Regions from separate parts of the Paenibacillus apis genome, predicted to be linked through region 2. Evidence: riboswitches for the same ligand, from Rfam matches in the RefSeq annotation. Region 2 holds a riboswitch; the other holds the start of a gene.
The links. A riboswitch is a leader RNA that binds a small molecule or an ion and turns the genes downstream of it on or off. The one in region 2 is predicted to bind cyclic di-AMP.

Region 1 (7,541 bases), on a different contig from region 2:
ATGCAAACATATACATGCTGTAGATGCTTGTCAACGGGAGGTATCCATTGTATGACCCGACGAACTACTATTCTCGGCTTCTCTATTCTCGCCATTTGCCTTATTGTCGGCACGCTCCGCTACTCTCTGGCCTCACCGCCCGGGGAAGAGGCTTCCTATGCCCCGGAACAGGTCAAGCCCCTGACTGCCTCCGAGACGCTGGTCAAGGCCGACTCAGGCAGCGGCAAACCGGCTCCTTCTGCAGCCGAGAGCATTCAGCAGCCTACAGCCGAGGTGCTCAGCAACCGGGTTACCGAGTACCACATTCAGGTGAAGCTGGATGAACAGAATCGTGTACTGACCGGCACTCAGACGGTCACCTGGACGCACCCCGGGAAAAAGGCGGTTAATGAGTTGTATTTTCACCTGTATCCAAATGCCTTCGCCTCCGCCAATACGACCTTTATGAAGGAATCCGGCGGCAAGCTGCGCGGAGATGTGATGCCCAAGGACGGCTGGGGCAGCATGGAGCTGACAGAGATCCGGACTACGGACGGTATTTCACTGCTCCACCGGATCCAGTTCGTACAGCCTGATGATGGCAACACAAATGACCAGACCCTGGCGAAGGTCCGCCTCCCGGTTACGGTTCGGGGCGGGGAGAGCATTACGCTCAAGATTCAGTTCAAGGTCGAGCTGCCTAAAATATTTGCACGCATGGGAGCAGCCGGCGACTTTGTGATGGCTGGTCAATGGTTCCCGAAGCTCAGCGTCTACGAGCCTGCCGGAACGAGAGGCCGAACTGCCGAGGGATGGAACCTTCATCAGTATCACGGCAATTCTGAATTTTATTCCGACTTCGGAATTTATAGCGTGAATATCGATGTCCCTGACCATTATACGGTCGCAGCCACCGGCTTCCAGACCAAACCCGCCGTTCGAAAGGACGGCCGCAAGTCGATCCAGTTCTACGCGGATGATGTGCATGACTTCGCATGGTCGGCATCTCCTGATTTTGTCTATGTCGAAGAGCCCTTCTCCTCCTCCGAAGTGCCCGGGGTACGGATCAAGCTGTATCTCGACCCCAAACATGAGGATTTAAAGGAGCGTTATTTCTATGCGGCCAAGGTTGCCCTGGCAAATTTCAGTAAGTGGTATGGAAGATATCCTTACTCTACCCTATCCATCGTCGTGCCTCCGGAAGAAGGCAACGGGGCGGGCGGGATGGAGTATCCGACCTTAATAACCGCATTCGGCGCATCCAGCGATTCCCCCAGCTATGATGAGCTGGAGCGCACAGTTATCCATGAGATTGGGCATCAATTTTTCTACGGAATGGTCGCAAGCAATGAATTTGAAGAGGCCTGGCTGGATGAAGCCTTTACCTCCTATGCGGAGGATAAGCTAATGGAGCAGGAATTCGGCATTCAAGCCAACCTGCCTGTTCAGTCCGCTATCATTACTTCGCCCGTATCCCTTACCGAAGTAGCTTGGAAGTACGGATCGGGAGACAATTACGCTAAAAATGTATATTATCGCGGCAAGCTGATTCTGCTCGATATTGAGCGTCAGGTCGGGGCGAAGACGATGAAGCGAATCATGTACAGCTATAGCACCAAATATCGCTTCAAGCATCCGACTACGGCCGACTTTGAACGGATTGTTGAGCAGACAACCGGACGAAGCTGGAAGAGTTATTTCAAGCAATATGTATACAACGGCGGGATGGCTGATTTTGCCGTGGAGAATATTCAGGTGCAGGAGATCGCATCTAAGGAAGGAACGCCTTTGTACGAATCGGTTGTTACCATCCGGCAGCTGGGCAGCGATGCATCCAAGATTCCTCTGCTGTTCAGCTTTAAAGACGGGCATACGGAGAAAAAGGTCTGGAACGGGGAAGGCGAACAGATCGAGCTGAAGCTTCAATATAAGGAGCCGATCGATTTTGTTCAGATTGATCCAGACTATACTCTGGTGCTGGAGAACAAGCATATCAACAATTATCTCAAACACGAGATCCAGGAACCGGTTGAGACTCGGACCACCTTAAGTGCTGTGAAATTACTCGAGTCATTGCTTGGGCTGCTTGTATGGTAAGGGAATCACCGAATTACCCTTGGGAGGGAAATGCTATGACCTATGTTAAACAAGGATGGGGACTTGTCCGAAGCCAGTTTCCCTCTGTCATCATCCTGTTTCTATATCAGCTGCTATGGGGCTTCTTTCTTTACCGGATTGTAAATATGGCGGTTATCGCCGTGTTATCCCGGTATCCCGATCCTCCGCCGACCGAGATCAGCCGTCTGCTGTACGGGTTAGAGGCACAGCTTGAGCTGCAGCATAATGCTGCTGTTCATCAATATCTGTGGATACTCCTTGGCATGATTGCCATACGGCTGCTGCTCAGTCCCCTGCTGGAATCCGGCATACTCTACGGACTGCTCCCGCAGGATTCCCGAAAGAGCGGTCTTCCCTTCTTCCGGGGAATGAAGGAATTCTGGAGGCCCGTGGCCCTCTTTTACTTGCTGGAGCTGGCGCTCTTGTCCCTTCCCTTCTTCTGGATCGGACCACGGCTGCTTGATCAATTGCCGTCACTTATCCGTGAAAGCAATCACTTCACCTCTCTTCTACTTATTAGCGGATATTTGTTGATCTATTTGATCTATGGCTGGCTAATTCATCAAGTTCTCCTGTTCATCAAATTCGGGTACCTCTTCAAAGCCGGACTCTGGACGTCTGTGCTGATCTGCTTCCGACACATGCTCCAGGGCATCTTGATCGCAATCGTGCTTGGCAGCCTAACGCTAGGCATATTCCTGGTGTTCGGCCTGTTCTCCTGGATCTTTACCGGGATACTGGCTCTTGTCCTACAGCAAACCTATCCTTTTATCCGAAGTCTCTTCCAAGTCTGGAATGTAACCTCTCAATATCGGCTCTGGCATACTAGGTCACAGAAAGGTTAAAAAAAATTTACTTTTTAAAAACCCTTGCCCCTCAAGGCCTCCGAGTGATTTCGGAGGCCTTGAATGCCGCTTGGGCCTATAAATCTTGCGATTTAGCCATTGCCAAAATATACTTGCCTTTGCTACAATAGCAACAGAGCAAATTCAGTAACAGTTTTGTCATTATTATTGTCATCCTTGGCAGGGATCTTCCTCCAGATGTCGAAATAATATTGCGACAGAAGAAAATCGAGCCGAATTCCCTTCACGGGGAACGGGGGAACCACTTTGGGTGAATTGATCTCGTAACAGAGGGATCATAGGGAGACCTTCAACCGAATCCTTAAGCTAACCTCGTAGGCAGTGGAAGGAGTTTTACCTTGAAGAAGCAACTCACAGCAGCAGCGGTAAGTTTAGCTATCATGTTTACACTCGGGGCTGGCAGCGCTTTCGCGGATTCCAAGCTGGATTCCGCTATCGACGAAGGCCTCGGCAGTAAATACGTCTCTGGTGGTACAACTACCAGCGGCTTTGACTGCTCCGGATTCACCATGTTTGTCTTCTCCAAGATCGGCATTAAGCTGCCGCATCAATCCGCTTCCCAATACAAGATGGGAACGGCTGTAGAAAAGGATGAGCTGATCGTTGGCGATCTGGTGTTTTTCAACACCTCAGGTAAGGGAGTATCCCATGTTGGGGTATATGTAGGGGACGGTAAGTTCGCTCATGCTTCTTCCTCCAAGGGCGTTATCATCAGCAAGCTGAGCGAAAGCTACTACGTGAAACGTTATGTTGGTGCTAAGCGCATTATGAGTACGGATAAGTACGAAGAAGTAACCAGTGAAAATACTACGGATCATGACGATGTAGAATAAGTCGAACGAGGCCCGCAGGAATTCTTAATGAATTCACTGCGGGTCTTTTTTATTCACTTAAGACTATTTACCCTGTTTCCGGCTGGCTTAACCAGTTCTAATTGACCTTTTTTAGCCAGTTTTTATGATAAGCTTGCCAAGACTGGATAGGCTTTGGTAGAATAACTTAGGCAATAGTAACAACTTTGTAATCATTGCAGTAACCATTGCAGCTACGTCGTTCTTTTCGGGTGCAGACTACTAAGAACAGCCGAATTCCCGGCACCCGGGAAACGGGGGAACCACTTTGGGTGAATTGATCTATACATAAGAGATCATAGGGAACCTTCAACCGAATCCTTAAGCTAACCTCGCAGGCCTTGGAAGGAGCATTTACATCTTGAGAAAAGCAATCATTGCAGCCGCAACAAGCCTGACCGTATTGTTCACCATGGGAACGGGAAGCGCTCTTGCCGGAGAATCCACACTGACCAGTGTCGTCAATTCAGTCTATGGCACACCGTACAAATACGGTGGAGTTACCACTACCGGCTTTGATTGTTCCGGATTTACACGGTACGTCTTTAAGAAGCTTGGTATTGATCTGGCTCGGGTCTCGTCTGCCCAATACAAACAGGGCACAGCCGTAGCCAAAAGCCAGCTGCAGGCAGGCGATCTGGTCTTCTTTAATACGTCGGGCACAAGCGGCCGGGTCACCCATGTAGGAATTTACCTTGGAGACGGGGAATTCGCTCATGCCTCATCATCAAATGGAATCAAGATCGATAGTCTGGACAGTTCTTATTACAAAAACCGTTATGTCGGAGCAAAGCGGATCCTCAGCAAATATACTTATGCCAAGTATGCTGTAGAAGCCTAATGATGTTCATCCTGCCGCAGCGATTCTTGCCGGAATCGACTGCGGTATTTTTATTGCTACATTCATTAAACGCAAGAATTCTCAAAAAGGTTACTTGCTATATCCTATTTTTTATTTATGAGCTTACCTTACCCTTCATATACCCATACTCTGGAAAACAAAACAACCGAAAACGCCTTTACAAGCGACCCATTTCCCGTTAGAGTGAGTTTAAAAAGGAATGGGACCCACTCCTGTCGAAGATATATTCTCTATCGCTAAAGGAGGCGCAAAGATGGAACAACCTGCCGTACCATTTCGTGTTGTACCAATGGAAGAAAGCCATGGGGCCGATATTTGTACCTGGAAATATGATTCCCCTTATGATGTGTATAGCTGGCTCCCTTGGGAGCAGATGAAAGCGCTTGATGTAGAGTTCGGCAACCCCACGCTCCGCGCCCAGCAATACGTCTCTTTACTGAATCCGCAAGATGAGCTTGCCGGGTTTGCTCAATATTTTCCCATGGAGGGCGTCACCAGGCTCGGAGTAGGTATGAGGCCGAACCTGTGCGGTCATGGTCTGGGCAAAGACTTCGTCAAGGTGATTGTCGCCGAAGCCAAGCGGAGAAAGCCGCAGGATGTGATCGATCTGGAAGTGCTGACCTGGAATACCCGGGCCATTCGCGCTTACCAGAAGTCCGGGTTTGTGATTACAGACCTTTATGAGAAGATGACTCCGGGAGGAATCTCCAAACCCTATTACTGCATGGTATATCGCGGATAACCTCATTATGCTATCTGCTGTGATCAAGATCACGATTTGTTGGTGTTTTTTTTGGAAATCAACCAAATTCGTTACTTTTTTTGACACAAAAGCTATGATCAGCTGTGATGTTCCGTTATAATGGAAGGAGCAGCTTACATAGAAGGGACGAATTGGAATGCAAAAGTGGATCATGAGCGGATTACTTGCGGTGGCTTGCATCTTTGCGGCCGCGCTTATGTTTACCTTGCCAGGCCGGGATCAAGTCGCCCAGGAAGAGAAGCCTCAAATGCCGGCCGTTACGCTGAATGCAGAGCAAGCCGAGACGATCGTTAATAATAACTGTATCGCTTGTCATGGAGATCAGCTTCAAGGTGCAAATGCTCCTGAACTGGCTCATATCGGCTCCACACTATCTGCAGATCAACTGTACAGTATTATTACGAAGGGTAAGGGCGGTGGGATGATGCCTGCCTTCAAGGATAAGCTGAAGGAAGAGGAAATTGCCAACGTAGCTTTATGGCTGTCAGAGAAAAAATAGCTCGCACATAAATACGCCCGCCGGATAACGTATCCTGGCGGGCGTTCATCTTGCAGATCATGGAGAAGGGCAAAGCGGACTAGCCAGCCGTACGCTCCCGTTCAAATGCCTCATTATATTGATGCGCTTCCTTAATATCCAACGCCGTAATGCCTCCTTCTTCCCAGGAGGTCAGACGCAAGGTCACTGTCTTGTAATCAATCGTGATAAAAGGGTGATGATTAAAGGCCTCTGAAATCGCCGCAACCTCATCGACAAAGGCGATTCCTTTCATAAAGCTCGAGAAGGTATATTTTCGTATAATCCAGCGTCCCTCTTCCAGCTCCCAGCCTTCAAGCTTCTCCAAATGCGCTTCTACCTCTTCCGGTGTAAACGGCATTTTTGTTCCCCCTATTCTACCTCAATACATTCTATCATCGGTTTATTGTATTCACATTCATCGGTGTTCATGCCTGGCGTACGACGTATCATCTGGTGCGCTATGCAGCCCGGAGGTGTCTGCTTGGTTAGCTTCTATTTTACCATGTCAGCCTGCCGAATCCAAAACCGCTGCCTCAAATCAACATGACCGAGGTCAATTCCTCTTCACCAATCAGAAAATTAATCCGATGCCCTTCCGGATCATGTATAACTACGGCACTGCCCACTTCAATCACAGGCTCTGACCCAAGTCCATAGAATAAGTCCTCAGCCAGCGCCTCTTGCACCTCGGCCTTCGCCTCTTGATCCAGCTGCTCCCATTCCGATACTTCCATTTCAAAGAAAAGATAGCAGTCCTGGATTCGGCCAACGGCCTCCGTCAAATCCTTCAAAATATATTCATAATCTCTTCCATGTTTTACTCCCACAGCGAATATACCCCTTTCTATACAGTCCTAAAGGCCTGTATTCTTATTATACCGGAAAAAGCACCTTAAAAAAAAAGGCTGTTCTGTCGATAAAATAGATAAACTGGTATTCGGCTTCAATTTAACTGTCCCAGCAAGGATGCCCAGGGGCATGAACGCCAATTCAATTCTCTCAAGGACGAGGTGTGCAATGGAAATCTCAACTATTATTGGACTTATTCTCGGCTTCATAGCGCTGATCTTGGGAATGTTTTTAAAAGGAGCGCCTGTTGAAAGCCTGCTTGAAAATCCTGCGGCATTCGTAATCATTTTTGTAGGCACCGCCGCAACTCTGTTCGTAGGCTTTCCAATGTCGGAGCTTAAGAAGTTCCCGAAACTGATTATGTTAACGATCGTTAAGCCAAAGATGATCAGTAAAGCGGAACTTATCTCCATGTTCATGGAGTGGGCTACTATTACCCGCCGCGAAGGCTTGCTGGCACTCGAAGCCAAGGTGGAAGAAATCAATGATGATTTCTTGCGAGGCGGCATGCGGATGATTATCGATGGTAATGATCAGGAATTCGTTCAGGACGTATTGACCGAAGATATTGCTGCCACAGAGGAGCGGCATAAAGCCGGGGCTCTGATCTTCTCCCAGGCAGGGATGTATGCGCCAACCCTCGGGGTACTCGGCGCCGTGGTCGGCTTGATTGCTGCCCTGGCTGATATGAGTGATATCGATAAATTGTCCCATGCAATTGCCGGCGCCTTCA
Region 2 (7,541 bases):
TCTATCAGAATGCAGGCGGTGTTCCCTGGACAGCAACGTATATTCAAGCTAAAGGCGATCCGATTGCCGACCTGTATGAAGATATTGCGGCGGAAGAGAAAGCACGGGCTACATACCAGTGGCTAATTGATATGACCGATGACGTCGACTTACAGGACAGCCTGAAATTCCTGCGGGAACGGGAAATCGTTCATTCGCTGCGCTTCCGTGAAGCCGTAGAAATATTGAAGGATAATCGGGATCAGAAGAAATTTTTCTAGAAATAGGGGATATGAGATGGCCAAAAATAAACGTGGAAAATCATTATGGACGCTTCCTTCCAGAGGCCGCGGCACCTGCCCGGTATGCGGAAGCACGCGAATCAAGCTGCTGTACACGAAGACAACCAGCTCCGGCCAGCCCTTGAAGGTGTGCAAGAAATGCTTCAATGCCACACAAGCGCGTATTGATGCGGCGCAAACCGTAGTGTGAATCATTGAACTAATGAACGTACGCAGGAGCAACGTGTGAAGTGTGGTTACTCACTTCAGAACATTTCACACTTATGCCATTTCTGTGAACCTTCTATAGTTCAACTTATATAATCAAAGAACAAGCGCCCCTCACGTATTGTGCGAGGGCGCTTATTCTGCTTTTCAAGATCATGCAACTGCTGAGTTGTATGAGAGTATCAATCTAGTATAACTGAACACGACTCAATCCAAATTGAAATAAATGAAAAATAATTCGTGAATTCATTGAAAATAATGCTACAATGGATTGCAGAATCAAGCTTAGCTATCGCTACGCTAATTGCAAAGGGGAGCATGACCATGAATAAAATTGTTAAGACTTTAACGATTGCCGGAAGTGATTCCAGCGGTGGTGCAGGAATACAGGCGGATCTGAAAACATTCGAGGAGTATGGCACCTACGGTTTCAGCGCCTTGACGACGATCGTAACCATGGATCCAGACCGGGACTGGAACCACAGTGTGTATCCGATAGAGGCGTCACTGGTTGCGGAGCAGCTCAAGACCGTGTTTGCCGGAGGCCCTGTTGACGCAATGAAGACAGGAATGCTGGGCAGCGTAGCTATTACTGAAGTCGTTAAAAGCTGCATTGAACAAAACAAGCAAAAAAATGTTGTGATTGATCCGGTAATGGTATGCAAAGGGGAAGATGAAGTACTCAACCCTGAGAGTGCAGATGCAATCCGGGATTTGTTGCTTCCGCTCGCTACGGTTGTTACACCAAACTTGTTCGAGGCAGGCGTGCTGTCCGGCAAGGGAAGACTGGTTAATCTCAATGATATGAGGGAAGCTGCCAAGCTTATCCATGATCGTGGCGCTGCGAATGTTGTTATAAAGGGCGGAAAGGCACTTGAAGGCGACAAAGCGATCGATCTGTTCTATGATGGCACAGAATATGTCATATTCGAGACAGAAAAGATCGAGCCTGCTCATAATCACGGGGCGGGTTGCACATTTGCCGCAGGCGTTACAGGCGGGCTTGCTCAGGGGTTGTCCGTAAAAGAGGCTGTTGCTAAAGCCAAGGATTTTGTCACGGCGGCGATTAGAGCAGGTTATGCATTCAATGAATATGTCGGGCCGGTATTCCACGGCGGGTACCGTCTGAATCAAAAATAATATCTTGATTTTTAGAGGGTGTCCCCAAATTCTGTACACCCTTAATAACAAAATAGAGTGATATTTATATAGAAACCAAGGAGTATAGCGGCCTTCTCTCGCTTGACTCCTTGGTTTCTTGTGTCCACTGCGGCTTTTTGATCAATGGGGAGCGAGAGGAAGCCGCCCGCCAATAATTTTAGTGCTTATCGGCAATTGTTTCGCAATCCACGGTGTAACCTCACATTGAAAAAGGGGCCCTGACCATCTACGTCTTTGTGACACCCTCTTTCTTCTGTTTCCATAGAAAAACGAATCAAATGCAGGATAAACCGAGATAATAAAAGCGCCATAATCAAGTAAGCGCTTCCCTGATTAAAAAGTAATTAAATCTGAATTTTCATGTCATTTTCAAGGATTTACATTATCAGGCCATAGGAGTAATATCACTCTTGGATTCGATATCTGATTCGCTGAATTTCCTCGTCACGGCGGGGAAAACGGGGGAACCGAATGCGCCTTGAGCGGAATGATTTTTATTCTGTAAGGTGCGTGGGGTGAATCCGCGGAAGCTATCAACCGGAGATTTAATGTACGGCAGGCAACCGCGGAGGGGTGACTCTCACTACCCTAATCCGACAGCTAACCTCGTAAGCGTTGTTCGAGAGAGGATGATACTGTGACCAGTTCATATGGCCGCAGAGGTTCTTTCCTCTGCGGTTTTTTGCTGCGTAAATACAAGACCAACCGGACAATCAGCCTCAATCCGAGATTTTATTCTAATTCTTGGTGGTGTTGCATCTATGTTTACACTCTTCAAACGTGTCTTAATCGGTCAGCCTTTAAAATCGAAAGACCTTGGTGAGCAGAAGCTGAATAAGACGAAGGCTCTTGCGATCCTGTCCTCTGATGCGCTCTCTTCCGTAGCGTATGGACCGGAACAGATTCTGCTGGTATTGATGGCCTTGGGGGCGGCGGCATACTGGTTGTCTATTCCGATTGCGGTTGGCATTTTGGTGTTGCTTGTTGCGCTTGTCCTGTCTTACAGACAAATTATCTTCGCTTACCCTCATGGCGGCGGGGCCTATGTAGTATCCAAAGAGAATCTTGGAGTCAATTCCGGTCTTCTTGCGGGGGGCTCTTTGCTTGTCGATTATATTTTGACTGTCGCAGTAAGTATTTCGGCGGGTACGGATGCGATTACTTCAGCATTTCCATCTCTGCACGGGTATAATGTTCTGATCGCGTGCCTCTTGGTCGTACTAATCACGATTTTGAATCTTCGGGGGCTTACCGAGTCCGCTTCGGTGCTGGCCTATCCGGTATATTTGTTCGTCGCTATTTTGTTTCTAACAATCGCAGTCGGTCTCTATAAGGTGCTGACAGGCCAGATCTCTCCGGAGCTTCACACATCCTTTGGCACGCCGATAGCCGGGCTTAGTCTATTCCTGCTGCTAAGGGCGTTTGCTTCAGGCAGTTCTGCCTTGACGGGAGTAGAGGCGATCTCGAACGCTATTCCAAACTTCAAGTCTCCGGCCCCGAGCAATGCGGCCAAGACACTTGCTGCTATGGGGATTTTACTGGCCATCCTCTTTTCGGGAATTGTATTTCTAGCTTATTACTATGGGATCTCTCCAAAGACAGAGGAGACGGTTGTATCCCAGATTGCCTCTGCTACTTTTGGGCGGGGAATCATGTATTATATTATTCAAGGGATTACGGCGATGATTCTGGTTCTTGCAGCTAACACGGGGTATTCGGCTTTTCCGCTGTTGGCAGTCAATCTGGCAAAAGACAAATACATCGCCAGAATGTTCACGGTAAGAGGAGACAGACTGGGCTATTCGAATGGAATTCTGTTTCTTGCAACCGCGTCGATCCTGCTGATTATTATGTTTAAAGGCCAAACCGAGCATCTGATTCCGCTCTATGCGGTAGGTGTGTTTATTCCGTTTACCTTGGCTCAAACCGGCATGCTTGTGAAATGGCTCCGCGAGAAGCCTGCGGGCTGGAGAGTCAAGCTGACGATTAATGCCATCGGGGCTGCAATCAGCTTTCTTGTTATGATAATATTTTTCATCACCAAGTTTCCACAGGTATGGCCGGTGCTGATTTTTCTGCCGCTCATCGTCCTGTTCTTTCGCAGTATTCATAAGCATTATGAGGATGTCGGGGACCAGCTTCGGATCAGTTCCTGTGAGCCTCATAAACCGATTGAGGGGAATGTGTTCGTTATTCCGGTTGCAGGGATTACGCATGTGGTAGAGAATACACTGAATTATGCAAAATCGCTCCATCCGGATCAAATCATTGCGGTATACGTTGCCTTTGATAAGGAAAGCGAAAAAGGGTTTGAAGAAAAATGGAGCCACTGGCAGCCTGATGTTCGCCTGGTGACGCTATACTCCCAATATCGAAGCATTATCCAGCCGTTAACCAAGTTTGTCGATACTGTGGAATACAAGGCCAAGGAGTCGAACTTTCAGGTTACAGTTCTGATCCCGCAGTTTATTCCGAAGAAACGATGGCATAATGCGCTTCACAATCAGTCCAGCTTGTTGATCCGGGCGTTCCTGTTGTATCGGAGAGACCTGATTGTAACGACGGTTCCATATCATTTCAAAAAGTAAACAAGGAGTTATTGAAAATGAAATTCATGTTTATTTCCGATATCCATGGTTCGCTATATTGGCTGAATAAGGCGCTTGAGCAGGTAGAGCTGGAGAAGCCCGACCGGATCATTTTGCTTGGAGATTATATGTATCACGGCCCTCGGAACCCGTTGCCGGAGCAATATGCCCCTGCACAGGTAGCTGATCGTCTCAATCAGTATAAGGACCGGATTCTTGCGCTGCGGGGTAATTGCGATGCTGAGGTGGACCAGATGCTGCTGCAATTTCCGATGATGGGCGATCATGTACAGATCTATGATCAGGGGCGGCGGATTTTTGCTTCTCACGGTCATATTCACAGCATGGACAATCTGCCTTCTCTCGAAGCAGGCAGCATCTTTATTCAGGGACATACGCATATTCCTGTAGCAGAGGAGCGGGAAGGCATATATTTGCTTAACCCAGGCTCTATCTCACTTCCCAAGGAGCAATGGCCTCATTCCTACGGCCTGATGGAAGCTGATGAATTTAAGGTGCTGGACTTTAATGGGAATATCCTCAAAGAGATTTCCCTGAACTGAAATAATTCCGTTGAGACATCCCTTCAAACAAGGTATCATGGATGAAGAAATATCGACGGAGGGATTATGGGAATGACAATTCAGCCAGGGCTGCCAAAGCCGGAAGCGATTATCTTTGATATGGATGGAACTTTGTTTAAGACGGAAACCTTGCTCATACCGGTGCATCATCAGGTGTTTGAGCAGTTAAGGCTGGAGAAGCTCTATGAAGGAGCGACGCCCCCTGAGGAGCTCATGCTTAGTTGTCTCGGAATGCTGCTGGAGGATATTTGGAAAAAGGTGATTCCGGATAGCAGCGAGGCGGTTCATCGACGGGCTGATGAACTGCTGCTTGAATTTGAGCTTGCCGGCTTAAAGACTCATCCGACCGAGCTCTATCCAGGCGTGGCCGATACATTAACCAAGCTCAAACAGCGGGGAGTTCGGTTGTTTGTTGCGAGCAATGGTCTTGAGCATTACGTAAATGGCGTTGCGGAAGCACATGGCATAGCGGATTTATTTGAAGGCTTGTACAGTGCCGGCCAATATCAGACGGCATCCAAGACCGAACTGGTCAAGCTGCTGCTGGACCGCCATGGCGTGGACCGGGCATGGATGGTTGGGGACCGTTCGTCCGATGTGGAGGCAGGCAAGCAAAATCACCAGACGGTGATTGGCTGCGCCTACGCCGGCTTTGGTCATGATCATGAGTTGGAGGGATCCGATATTTTGATCTCATCCTTTGAAGAATTGCTTGAGTTGTATGAGCAGTCTCATCTATAGCAGAGAGTTCGAATAAGCCGCTCCCTTCAAGAAGAAGAAGGGGCGGCTTTTCTGTTATATAACCACAAGGCGTACTCCAACGGCTTGATAATAGCTCGGCGGTAAGCCTCCTTATCCCCGGTTTGCATGAATACCTCTCGGGCCGGTTTGGGATTGACCTCGAGAATATAGACGCTGCCGCTTCGGTCTATCGCCAAGTCGAGAGCAAGCTCACAGATGGCACCGATGGATGATTCCAGATATTCCGCTACCTCCAGGCTCAGCTTTTCTGCAGTCCGTCTGATCTGGCTCCGCTTTTCCTCGGAATGGCCGGAATGGCTTAGTAATCTGTTCATGGGGATGGCTCTGCCTCCGCCATGTAAATTGGAGGTAACGCTTCGTGCAGGCCCGACTCTTCCTGCTCCCCCGGTAACCTCCCACTGACCTTCACCGTTTTTCTGTACCAGCATCCGGTAATCATGCACCTTCCCGTCAGGCAGCTTAATATGAATAGCTTGCTGGGCAATGAAGCGGCTGCTGCCCTTCCAGTTGTGCAGCAAGGACCCAAGCCGCGAGATCGGCAGCTTTTGTGCAGGAATAATGGACCGGTTTTGCCGGCGTCCCTGAACAAGCACCATGTTATTCTCCAGCCGCTCCAGTCGTAAAATGCCGCGTCCGCCGGTACCGTTAATCGGCTTGACATAAATCGAGGAGTGCTTGTGAAGGAGCCTTACAGGATCGGAGCTGTTCTGGAACAAAACCGTCTCCGGCAAGTAGGAGCGGAAGGAGGCTTTTCTCGAGAGTAATTGATAAATCGTCCATTTATCCCGTAGCGGTCGGTTCAGGAATCTTAAGTGCCCGTAACGATGTCTGAACTGTTTAAGCTGTTCGAATCTTTTACTTCGCTGGATGCGGCAGCGGTCATAGATAAGGTCGGGAAATTCGCGCCATTTTCGGGACCAGGCTCTTGTTCCGGGATCATAGATGAGTGCATGAATCATAGATTTCTTTCCATGAACATCCATAGGAGTAAATACGTATACATCTAGTCCAAGCTTGGCGCCCTCTATAATCATTTTCTGATAGACATGTCTTTCCTCAAGCCTTTTCTTGTCATTTAAATATAAAGTCAGAATCCCCAGAACCGGCTGAGACATCTGTTAATCACCTACTTTATCGGGTTTGTGCAGGCTATAGAGGGATAAATGAGTGCTATCCGCATCCGTCGCCAGTTTTCCGCAGCATTCCAGAAGTGTTTTGCCGCTAGCGCACCGTACAATCCGGGTGACCGACAATCCGGCATTCAGACACATCTGCAAGCCCGCCGGGTTATCCGGGGCAACGAGGCAGGTAACCTCGCCCAAGCGGGCAAGCTGACGAGAGAGCAGAGAGGAACCGATTCCGCGGTTCCGATAGAACGGGTTTACAACGACAATGCTAACCCCCCTGCCTTGATTTGTAAGGCAGGAGAGTCCGGCGAGCAGAGGCCCCTCCTCTGTACGAACAAGGGCGAACAGGAGAGAGGAGCCTGGCGCTAGGAGCTTGCTCTGGGACAGCTTCATCAGTTGATAATAGCTTTCGGCAGGTAATCTTCCTCGGGTATATCTCTGGACAAAGGACAGAAGCTGACCATGCTCAAGTTCCCAGTTCCTCCCTTCTTCAGGCTGCCATTCCTTGATCAGCATGAGATACCTCGTTTCCGGGATTATAACTTCCCTTGTCTGTATAAATAGTGGCTGTATTGAAATACACGCTCCAATGACTTCTTGCGGATATGGGGTTCATCAAATTTCATCGGCTTGGCATTGGCTTCGAAAAACCAGATTTTCCCATCCGTATCGATTCCTAAATCCATCGACATCTCTCCGAGCTGATTTCTGGAAGCCTTCTCGATCTGTTTGGCGATGAGCACGGCGCTTGATTTCAGCCGATTCATAAGATAGCCTGTCGTCTCTTGACCGAAAGAGGGAATGAGCAGCTTCTCCGGATCCTCGACACTG

Region 1: another riboswitch for cyclic di-AMP. It lies ahead of KI362_RS24460 (C40 family peptidase); the one in region 2 lies ahead of KI362_RS11620 (APC family permease).

What each region holds. Positions count from the first base shown of each region.
Region 1 covers NZ_BORS01000030.1:3,118-10,658, forward strand. Annotated here, with positions in the region: gene KI362_RS24445 (M1 family metallopeptidase) at 52-2,076, shown strand; gene KI362_RS24450 (hypothetical protein) at 2,112-2,942, shown strand; cyclic di-AMP (ydaO/yuaA leader) riboswitch at 3,164-3,299, shown strand; gene KI362_RS24455 (C40 family peptidase) at 3,302-3,796, shown strand; cyclic di-AMP (ydaO/yuaA leader) riboswitch at 4,035-4,170, shown strand; gene KI362_RS24460 (C40 family peptidase) at 4,176-4,655, shown strand; gene KI362_RS24465 (GNAT family N-acetyltransferase) at 4,930-5,418, shown strand; gene KI362_RS24470 (c-type cytochrome) at 5,576-5,938, shown strand; gene KI362_RS24475 (4a-hydroxytetrahydrobiopterin dehydratase) at 6,018-6,317, opposite strand; gene KI362_RS24480 (hypothetical protein) at 6,493-6,786, opposite strand; gene motA (flagellar motor stator protein MotA) at 6,977-7,541, shown strand, end outside.
Region 2 covers NZ_BORS01000007.1:70,901-78,441, reverse strand. Annotated here, with positions in the region: gene KI362_RS11635 (manganese catalase family protein) at 1-260, shown strand, start outside; gene KI362_RS11630 (hypothetical protein) at 277-471, shown strand; gene thiD (bifunctional hydroxymethylpyrimidine kinase/phosphomethylpyrimidine kinase) at 813-1,628, shown strand; cyclic di-AMP (ydaO/yuaA leader) riboswitch at 2,069-2,280, shown strand; gene KI362_RS11620 (APC family permease) at 2,411-4,237, shown strand; gene yfcE (phosphodiesterase) at 4,255-4,800, shown strand; gene KI362_RS11610 (HAD family hydrolase) at 4,873-5,562, shown strand; gene KI362_RS11605 (YheC/YheD family endospore coat-associated protein) at 5,589-6,698, opposite strand; gene KI362_RS11600 (GNAT family N-acetyltransferase) at 6,702-7,226, opposite strand; gene KI362_RS11595 (YheC/YheD family endospore coat-associated protein) at 7,247-7,541, opposite strand, start outside.